2 regions of the Paenibacillus sp. FSL R5-0470 genome follow, and region 1 is predicted to be linked to the other one. Evidence: a T-box and tRNA genes for the amino acid it is inferred to sense, from the RefSeq annotation. Region 1 holds a T-box; the other holds one or more tRNA genes.
What was found. The T-box of region 1 lies ahead of MKY99_RS24195 (valine--tRNA ligase). A T-box ahead of a tRNA ligase gene usually reads a tRNA of that ligase, here a tRNA-Val.
Positions count from the first base shown of each region.

Region 2: it encodes a tRNA-Val, which carries the amino acid that the T-box ahead of MKY99_RS24195 (valine--tRNA ligase) is inferred to sense. The anticodon was not compared.

Region 1 is NZ_CP150238.1:5,454,979-5,459,413, reverse strand. It holds gene MKY99_RS24200 (LysM peptidoglycan-binding domain-containing protein) at 1-1,026, shown strand, start outside; T-box leader at 1,368-1,650, shown strand; gene MKY99_RS24195 (valine--tRNA ligase) at 1,713-4,412, shown strand; gene MKY99_RS24190 (folylpolyglutamate synthase/dihydrofolate synthase family protein) at 4,418-4,435, shown strand, end outside.
Region 2 is NZ_CP150238.1:2,680,877-2,685,311, reverse strand. It holds gene MKY99_RS11605 (DUF3892 domain-containing protein) at 1-82, opposite strand, end outside; gene MKY99_RS11600 (GNAT family N-acetyltransferase) at 168-611, opposite strand; gene MKY99_RS11595 (hypothetical protein) at 719-931, opposite strand; gene MKY99_RS11590 (site-2 protease family protein) at 1,036-2,112, opposite strand; gene MKY99_RS11585 (hypothetical protein) at 2,437-2,739, shown strand; tRNA gene MKY99_RS11580 (tRNA-Val) at 2,871-2,942, shown strand; gene MKY99_RS11575 (helix-turn-helix domain-containing protein) at 3,083-3,274, opposite strand; gene MKY99_RS11570 (fibronectin type III domain-containing protein) at 3,744-4,435, opposite strand, start outside.

The DNA.
Region 1 (4,435 bases):
GGAATCGGTGGTGCGGAGCCTCAACCACAACCGGCCTGGCAGCAGGAAGAGTACACAGTTGCCTATTCCCCTCTCAGTGATGACAGGGTAATCGAAGTATCTGCAGTGAACCAAGAACACGAAACTGATGCACTTTATGAAAATTCACAGTGGACCTTTGGCGAGGATGCATCGGAGGTTGCCGTAGAAGAACATGAGCATGCTGAAGCTAATGCAGACGCATCAGAGGCTCCACTGGTCTCAAGTGGAGCTGGTCATTCGTCCCCTATAGTGAATTTCTCATCCGCTCATGAGAAGGACAAGGGCGCGAAAGCTCGGACGCATAGTCTGGATTCGCAAACAGAGGATTCCAAAGCAGGAATAACGGATTACTGGTTTAAAGCTGAGTCACAGAATGAAGCTGAGGCCACTCAGCTGAATCAAGTTAGCCAGGCGAGTCAAGCGGATCAGGAGCAAGAAGCTGAATATACTTTTGCTTCAAGAGAAACCGCTGTTCCAGCAGCTAATGCTGATGTGGATCAAGATATTGCCGTATTCGCTTCGGAAAACGAGGCCAATAATGAGCTTCATGCACAAGAAGAGAATGCTCAGCCGATCCACGAGAATACGAATGAAGTTTTTGTTTCTCAAGAGACTGTGCCACAGTCAGAGGAGAAGCAAGATCTTAAGATTGCGCTAGGAAGCAAGAAAGATGCTGAGGCTCCAGTCAAAGAACATCTCACCTTCTCTTCATTACTCAGCTCTAGTCGTTCTCGTAAAGAACAAGAGGCTCTCCTATCTGAAGGAAATGCATCGGCTGCAGCGATCATTCCAGAGGCCGGAAATAATACGGAGTGGAAGAGCAGATTCATTGCTGGAGCAGATGGCGCTAACCTATTCCGTAAGGTTCGCCTTTGCATCGTGCAGCGTGAAGAAACGCTGGATACAATCGCAGAGAAATATCAGCTAAGTGCGCGGGAGCTGGGAATGTATAATCGATTGTCTGGGCAGAGTGTAGAAGAAGGGCAAGTGTTGTACATTCCGTAATTGAATTACAATGCGTACTCATATGAATAGGTGAATCCCGATCTGATAGTAGATCGGGATTTTTGTCAAATATAAGAATATATAAGTTTCACGTTATACATTATCCTTATATTTCTCAAATAAACGCTTACCCTCCGTAAAAGGATGTCGAAGGCGTTTATTCTTGTGTGACCGGAGAACGTTAGAATGTGGGGTATCTAACCAACGCAGAGTGATGAATCGAATGAAAATTCGACATATGCACGCTATAAGTCGAAATTCCGCTTAAAGTCCCGCTGTAGAAGCCTATTCAGGTTGACTAGGGATGACTCAAAATGTATTATGGAGTAAGCAATATCTAAGTAAAGACTGGGAACGGGAAGAGTAGGCGGTCAGCCCTTCAGAGAGCGGAATGCAAGTGCTGTGACATTCCGTAGGATACAGCCACCGAAGTCGCCCCGGAGTCGCCCTTCTGAGCTTGTCTTCATGATATGAAAGATAAGTTAGGATGTGGCCGGTAGCAGCCGTTATCTGTACGAGTGTCGCGCTAAGCTTCTGAACCGTAAGGTGAAAGAAGTGCAGGTTTATTTTTCATTGGCGCGAAACAAAGGTGGTACCGCGAAAGAATGGCCTTTCGTCCTTTGAGACGAGGGGTCTTTTTGTTTTTTAGAAACCAACTACAAGTAACCAAGTGGAGGTATCAGAGAATGGCTGACCAAAACAATCTAACAGCGGCAGATGCTGCCGCTGCAAATGATTCTAAGAATGAAATGCCAACCACGTATGATCCGAAATCGGCAGAAACCAAGTGGTATTCCTATTGGACAGAGGGTGGATATTTCCGTGCAGGCGGGCGTCCAGATGCAAAAGCATACAGCATTGTAATCCCGCCGCCAAACGTAACGGGAATGCTGCACATTGGTCATGCGCTTGATTTTACGCTTCAGGATATCCTGATTCGTACAAAACGGATGCAAGGCTTCGACACGTTGTGGCTACCAGGTACGGACCATGCCGGTATCGCAACGCAGACAAAGGTAGAGCAAAAGCTGCGTGAGCAGGGAATTTCTAGACATGATCTCGGCCGCGAGAAGTTCCTGGAGCAGGTGTGGGAGTGGAAAGATAAATATGCGAACACCATTCATGAGCAGTGGGCTAAGATGGGGCTTTCCCTTGACTATTCCCGCGAACGTTTTACCCTGGATGAAGGGTTGTCGAAAGCTGTACGCGAGGTATTCGTTAAGCTCTATAATAAAGGCTTGATCTACCGCGGCAAACGCATTATCAACTGGGACCCGGCGGCTCGTACAGCATTGTCGGATATCGAGGTTGAATATAAAGAAGTTAATGGTCACTTGTATCATCTGCGTTACCCGCTCAAAGACGGTAGCGGATTTATTACAGTAGCGACCACACGTCCGGAGACCATGCTGGGTGATACAGCGGTTGCTGTTCATCCGGAAGACGATCGTTATAAAGATCTGATCGGCAAAACGTTGATCCTGCCGATTATTGGCCGTGAGATTCCGATTATCGCTGATGATTATGTAGACAAAGAGTTTGGTAGTGGTGCGGTTAAGATTACACCAGCTCATGATCCGAATGACTTCGAGATGGGTCAACGTCACAATTTACCGCAGATTAACGTAATGGATGAGAGCGGTACGATGAATGAAGAAGCAGGACCTTACCAAGGTCAAGACCGGAGTGTATGTCGTAAGGCCATTACTGCTGACCTGAAGGAGCAAGGTGTGCTGATCAATATCGAAGATCATGTGCATCAAGTAGGACACAGTGAACGCTCTGGAGCGGTTGTTGAGCCGTACTTGTCCACACAATGGTTCGTGAAGATGCAGCCACTCGCTGAAGCTGCCATCAATGCACAGAAGGATGGGAACGGGGTTAACTTTGTACCGGACCGCTTCGAGAGAACTTACCTGAACTGGATCGAGAACGTACGTGATTGGTGTATTTCCCGTCAGCTGTGGTGGGGACATCGTATTCCAGCATGGTATTCCGAGTCTACTGGTGAATTGGTTGTGGCAAATGACGAGGAAGAAGCGCGCCGGATCAGTGGTCTAACCGACTTGAAACAGGACGAAGATGTACTGGATACCTGGTTTAGCTCTAATCTGTGGCCTTTTGCCACACTAGGATGGCCAGATGAGAACAGTGCAGATTTCAAACGCTACTATCCGAACGATGTGCTCGTAACAGGCTACGATATTATTTATTTCTGGGTAGCGCGGATGATCTTCTCAGCTCTTGAATTTACCGGAGAAAAACCTTTCTCAGATGTATTGATGCATGGTTTGGTACGGGATTCCGAAGGTCAAAAAATGTCCAAATCACTCGGGAATGGCGTAGACCCTCTTGAAGTAATCGAGAAGTATGGCGCAGATGCAATGCGTTACATGATTTCTACCGGAAGTACAGCTGGACAGGATCTACGCTTCCGTTGGGAAAAGGTTGAGCAGGCACGTAATTTCGCCAATAAGATCTGGAATGCATCACGCTTCGCGTTGATGAATTTGGAAGGCGTAAGATTTGAAAATATTGACATTTCGGGTGAGCTAAGTACTGCTGATCGCTGGATTTTGCACCGTCTGAACGAAACTTCTCGTGAGATTACGCGTCTAATTGACTCGTACGAGTTCGGTGAGACCGGTCGCCAGCTGTACAACTTCATTTGGGACGATCTATGTGACTGGTATATTGAGTTCGCGAAGCTGTCACTTTACGGATCAGACGCCGCAGCCAAAGCGAAGACACAGTCTGTACTTGCCTATGTACTAGACCGTACAATGCGCTTGATTCATCCGTTTATGCCGTTTATTTCGGAAGAAATCTGGCAGCACCTTCCGCATGAAGGGGAGACGATTACGCTGGCTGCATGGCCGGAGTATGATGCTGCTCTGGAGAATCCGCAAGCCGTAGCGGAAATGAACCTGCTGATGGATGTAATCCGGGCCGTTCGTAATATCCGGGCTGAAGTGAATGTACCGATGAGCAAAAAGGTTGAATTGATCATCAAAGCGGGTAATGAAGAGACGCTGAGTATTATCACCCGTAACGACAACTACATTGGACGCTTCTGTAATACGTCTTCCTTCGAATCTGGCCTGAATCCAGAAACGCCGGATAAGGTAATGTCCGCTGTAGTAACAGGAGCAGAACTGCTTCTGCCATTGTCGGGACTCATTGATATTGAACAAGAAATCGCTCGTCTGGAAAAAGAAGTGCAGACGCTGAACAGCGAAGTAGAACGCGTAGAGAAAAAGCTGAGCAATCAAGGCTTCGTGGCCAAAGCTCCTGCTAAAGTTATCGAAGAGGAACGGGCGAAGCAGGCAGATTATTCTGCTAAACGTGAGAAAGTACTTGCCCGCATCGCAGAGCTGAGAGGATAAGAGACATGGATGACCTAAATCGG
Region 2 (4,435 bases), 2.8 Mb from region 1:
CTGTAGAGGTCTGGAAACTGGTTAAATCTCCGTCTCCATTTTTCTGTACAGCTACGAAACTTTCGCGTTCGTTATTTGGCACTTCAGCTCGCCCCTTGCACTTGGATTTGCCATCATATGGCACATCCTAGCTTGCTTCATGGAACGGTAAATTATGTGCACTATTTTTAAAGAGTTTTCTGCATCCGTACATGTAGAATACCTGCGTCATAAAAAGGTTCCGTAGAAATCACTTCATATCCTAGCTTCTTGTAGAAATTCTCAGCTTGGCACTGTGCATCAAGAATCGAAGCTTCCAGTCCAAGCTCCCGAGCAAGCTCTTCCATAGCTAGCAACAGAACACGTCCGTATCCTTTGACTCGATAATCTTTCAATACGGCAATACGCTGCATTTTGGCTGTACCTGCTTTGTAATAAATCAATCTTCCCGTAGCCACAGGTACACCTTCATCTATAATTAGAATATGGTGCGCATTCGGACCGATAACATCGTATTCATCAATTTCTTCCTCAGCCGGTACCATTTGTTCCTCTACAAATACTTTGGTACGAATATCCAGCCCCATTTGAAGCTGTTCCTCTGTAGTTACCCGTAAGATTTCTGCCGCCATGTTAGTCCCAAACTCCTCTCTCTATGTATCCAACGATAGTTGTCTATTATATAAAAATTCGACTAGAAAGAAAAGCCTGAGCATGAGAAATCGTCTTCTACGCTGCTCTAATCTGCAGAATATACTTCTTCAGGAATCGAACGATTGTATGTGTCTTGCATCACTGGTGACAATGGAGGGTACTGACCTTTTGGCTTTCCATCTAGGTTGGTCATTTCTTTGATTTCCATGACTTTTGTTGGCTTCGCCTCGGAACATCCTCCCAAAACCATCAGTAACAGCAGACAAACGCCGACTTCCCATTTCAAAAATTTAGGCATGGTTTTACTCCTTTCACCGTTCAACTGTGGTTATTCTCATTACAGCTTTGACGGTTCATGAGTTTTATAAACCATTGGATCACTTCATTGCCCGATTCTAACCCTTATAGATTCACATTTCCAACGACATGGACCATGTACATCATTCCTGCCAGAAAGCCAGCTAATACAAAATAAGCGATACCGTATTTCCAGCGTGAGCTAGCCGGCACATCGTAATACTTATCGTTCTCGTAGACCGAATAGCTAATATCACAATTCATCTTAAGATGAAGCCCATTCTCTAAGGTCACAGGCTCTAGCTGCGAGATACGTACCTTTTCAATGATGCATTGTTGCGGAAGCGTAGCTCTACCAATGTAGTTCAGTTGATCCCATCTCACCCCTACATACTGCTGTCTTTCCAAATCACTGTAAGTAGTAAAAGGTAAATCTCTTCTATGCTCTGGTCCTGGAATCATGTAGCCTGCATCTCTAAGTGGCTCTACTGGAATTAAGAAACTCTTCGTTACAGAATAAAGGCGATTGTTAGTGCGTCTCTTCACATATTTGTTATACAGATCGTAAGCAAATAACGCCCAAATAATAAAGAACAAGATCGAACGCATATAGATGATGATGGCTAAACCACCCACGAGCCCCACAAGCCACAGCCAGCGCGTCACCGCGGTTGCAATACGGCCACCGTCAAGCGGGTGAATCGGCAGCAGATTGATCAGATTAAGTAAAAAACCTATGTAAGCCAAGGAATAGAGAAGTGGACTATCCATGTAATAAGCCGCCCCAAAAACGGCTGTAGCCCCAATGGTTCCTAAGATCGGACCTCCAAAAGCAATATAAGCTTCCGTCTGGGCATCCAGCGGCTGTTTTTTCATTGTAATTAAAGCTCCCAAAAACGGTATAAACAGTGGAGCGCTGACTGGAAGCCCGATCCGTTTCGCTGCTATTACATGTCCTAATTCATGGACTAGCAAGAGCAGGACAAAGCCCACGGCAAACCCCCACGGGTAAATCAAAGCATAAGCCCATATTGAAATCATCATTGAGATTAACGGCCCGGCAATTTTACCTATTTTCAGAAGAGACAGAATCGCCTTTCCTTTAAACAGGAGCATCGCCGCCCCGCCCCCCAACCATTTCCATGGCGTGGAAGAATCCTTTTTCTGCTCATTTTGCGGCAAGTTCTCAAGCTCCTTTTTCTTTCAATTTTTATCTAACTGCTGTACATTACCATCCATTTTATCATAAGCGCTTAAGGAGTATTTCCATAAAAAAGCACTCGGCTAAGTATACGACGCAACTTTTAGAATCGTTTCATCATCAAACAAACAGATAATGGATAATTTTCACTATTATTCAAGAAAAGACAGTAATTCCGCTTCAATCCCCCCCACCTCACACAAAATAACCCGAATTTTATAGTTACCCTATAGGCTAACGCCGTGAACGTTATAGGCTACGAACCATAGACTGTTATCAGGGTTATTCAATTGAGGAGGTTATTTATGGATACAAATGCAAATTTACATCAACAGGTTAGTTGGAATTGTATGAACAAATACGTTGGTATTACAACGACTGACGGTCAGTCCTTTGATGGCTTTATTGCCCATGTAGATCAAAACTATGTTACTCTTGCGGTTCCTAGCAACGAAATGGTAGAACGTTTAAACGGAATGCCTACACACGAATCGGCGTATAGACAATTTGGATTCCGGCCTGGCTTTTTCCCAAGACGTCGCTTCTTTCCACGACGCATCCCTTTTTTCGGAATAAGCGATATATTTCTACTCCCGTTCTTTATCTGACGTGGCTCATGGGGATGGAGCGGCATCCCCTTTTCTTATTATTTTAAAGACTATGTAAACTATCATCCCTATAGATTGTAAAAAAAGAATTGCCATCCTACTCTATCGTATGGTATTATGAAATTCGTCGCAGGACGGTAGCTCAGCGGGAGAGCACTATCTTGACAGGGTAGGGGTCATGGGTTCGAACCCCATCCGTCCTATACTGAAAAAGCCTTATTATATAAGGCTTTTTCTTTTTTTTAGGGATGTTTATGTTTTGATCGAAATACGAATTGGTGCCATTATGGTGCCCTGTAGTAGACTAAAGCAAAAGTGGTGCCATAATCGGCACCACTTTTTTTCACCCCTGTAACCATTTTAGAAATACATCCTTGGATACTTTTATCATCTTTCCTACCCGCACGATATGAAATTGACCCGAGTTTAATAGCTCATATGTTTGACGTTCACCTATACCAAGTATTTGTTGGATTTCCTTCGCTGTAAGTACTGAGGGATAATCAGAAGTAGTCTTATATATTTGTTCAATCACCCTTCTCTTCCTCCTTCTCGATTACTAGATTCAAATCCAAGGCCAGCTTATAAAAAGCCTTCCAACGTATCTTGCTATGAAACCATACGGATACCTTTTATTGAGAAAGGTCTGCTGTCAGGAAATCAGCATCACTCTCTAAGACTTTATATGTAGTGCTCATGACTACTCACTTTCTCTTCTTTCGATATTTCTTGATTAAATAAAACAAAACAAATCCCAATAGCACCAATCCAAGTATGAGTATATATAGAATTGCTGGATTCCCCCAGTAAAGTATGTATCTCTATACTGATAGTTTTCATTATTCATAATAACAGATTAATTAATTTGGAACATTATGTATATGTACTCTATATCACTGGTAAGAAATATTTACCTGAATTAAAAAATACCCCACCAGTTATGGCAGGGTAAGGTGCTTCTGTTACAGTTATTTTATCGGCACTTGAACAATGTGTAAATAATTTTATTTAGCTGAATATTCATCTACACTGAAGGTAAGGATCTTGTCAAAAATCACATACTCAGTACGTTTGCTGAATGGTCCCTTATTATTATCATGTTTATTAATAGCAAACTTAGCAGGTCCTGTTCCAGCATCGTGTGCATCATACCATTCCAAAAAGGCTTTTACTTCTGTATTTGATAGGTCGAATTCTTTCTCAAGACCAGCTGTTAAAGTAATTGTAAGTATAGCCCGATCACCAGATGGTTCTGGATCTGGCACTACTACTCCTTGTGGTTTGGCAGTTGCTTCATTAGAGTAATTGCTTTCTCTACTTTCATTTATTGCAGCTACCACATAATAGTATGTTGTTTCATTAATTACAGAAGTGTCGGTATAAACTGTGTTTGTTACATTAGTAGCTATCGTTTCATAAGGGCCTCCAGCTGTTGTACTACGTCTAATTTTATAACCTATCCCATTAGAACTCGCTGTCCAGCTTAATTCTACTTTAGAATTTCCAGCTATTGCTTTTAAATTGGTAGGCGCACTTATGGTTGCATCAATTACATTTCCATCTTTGTCAATATCAACAGCATCAAAATCAAATATTGAATAAGTACCCGAATTTACAGCACTTATTTCTACTGAATGCAACTTATTTTCTAAATTCAATTTTTCAAATAAAAGTGTTACCCCTTGTGCTGTGCCAT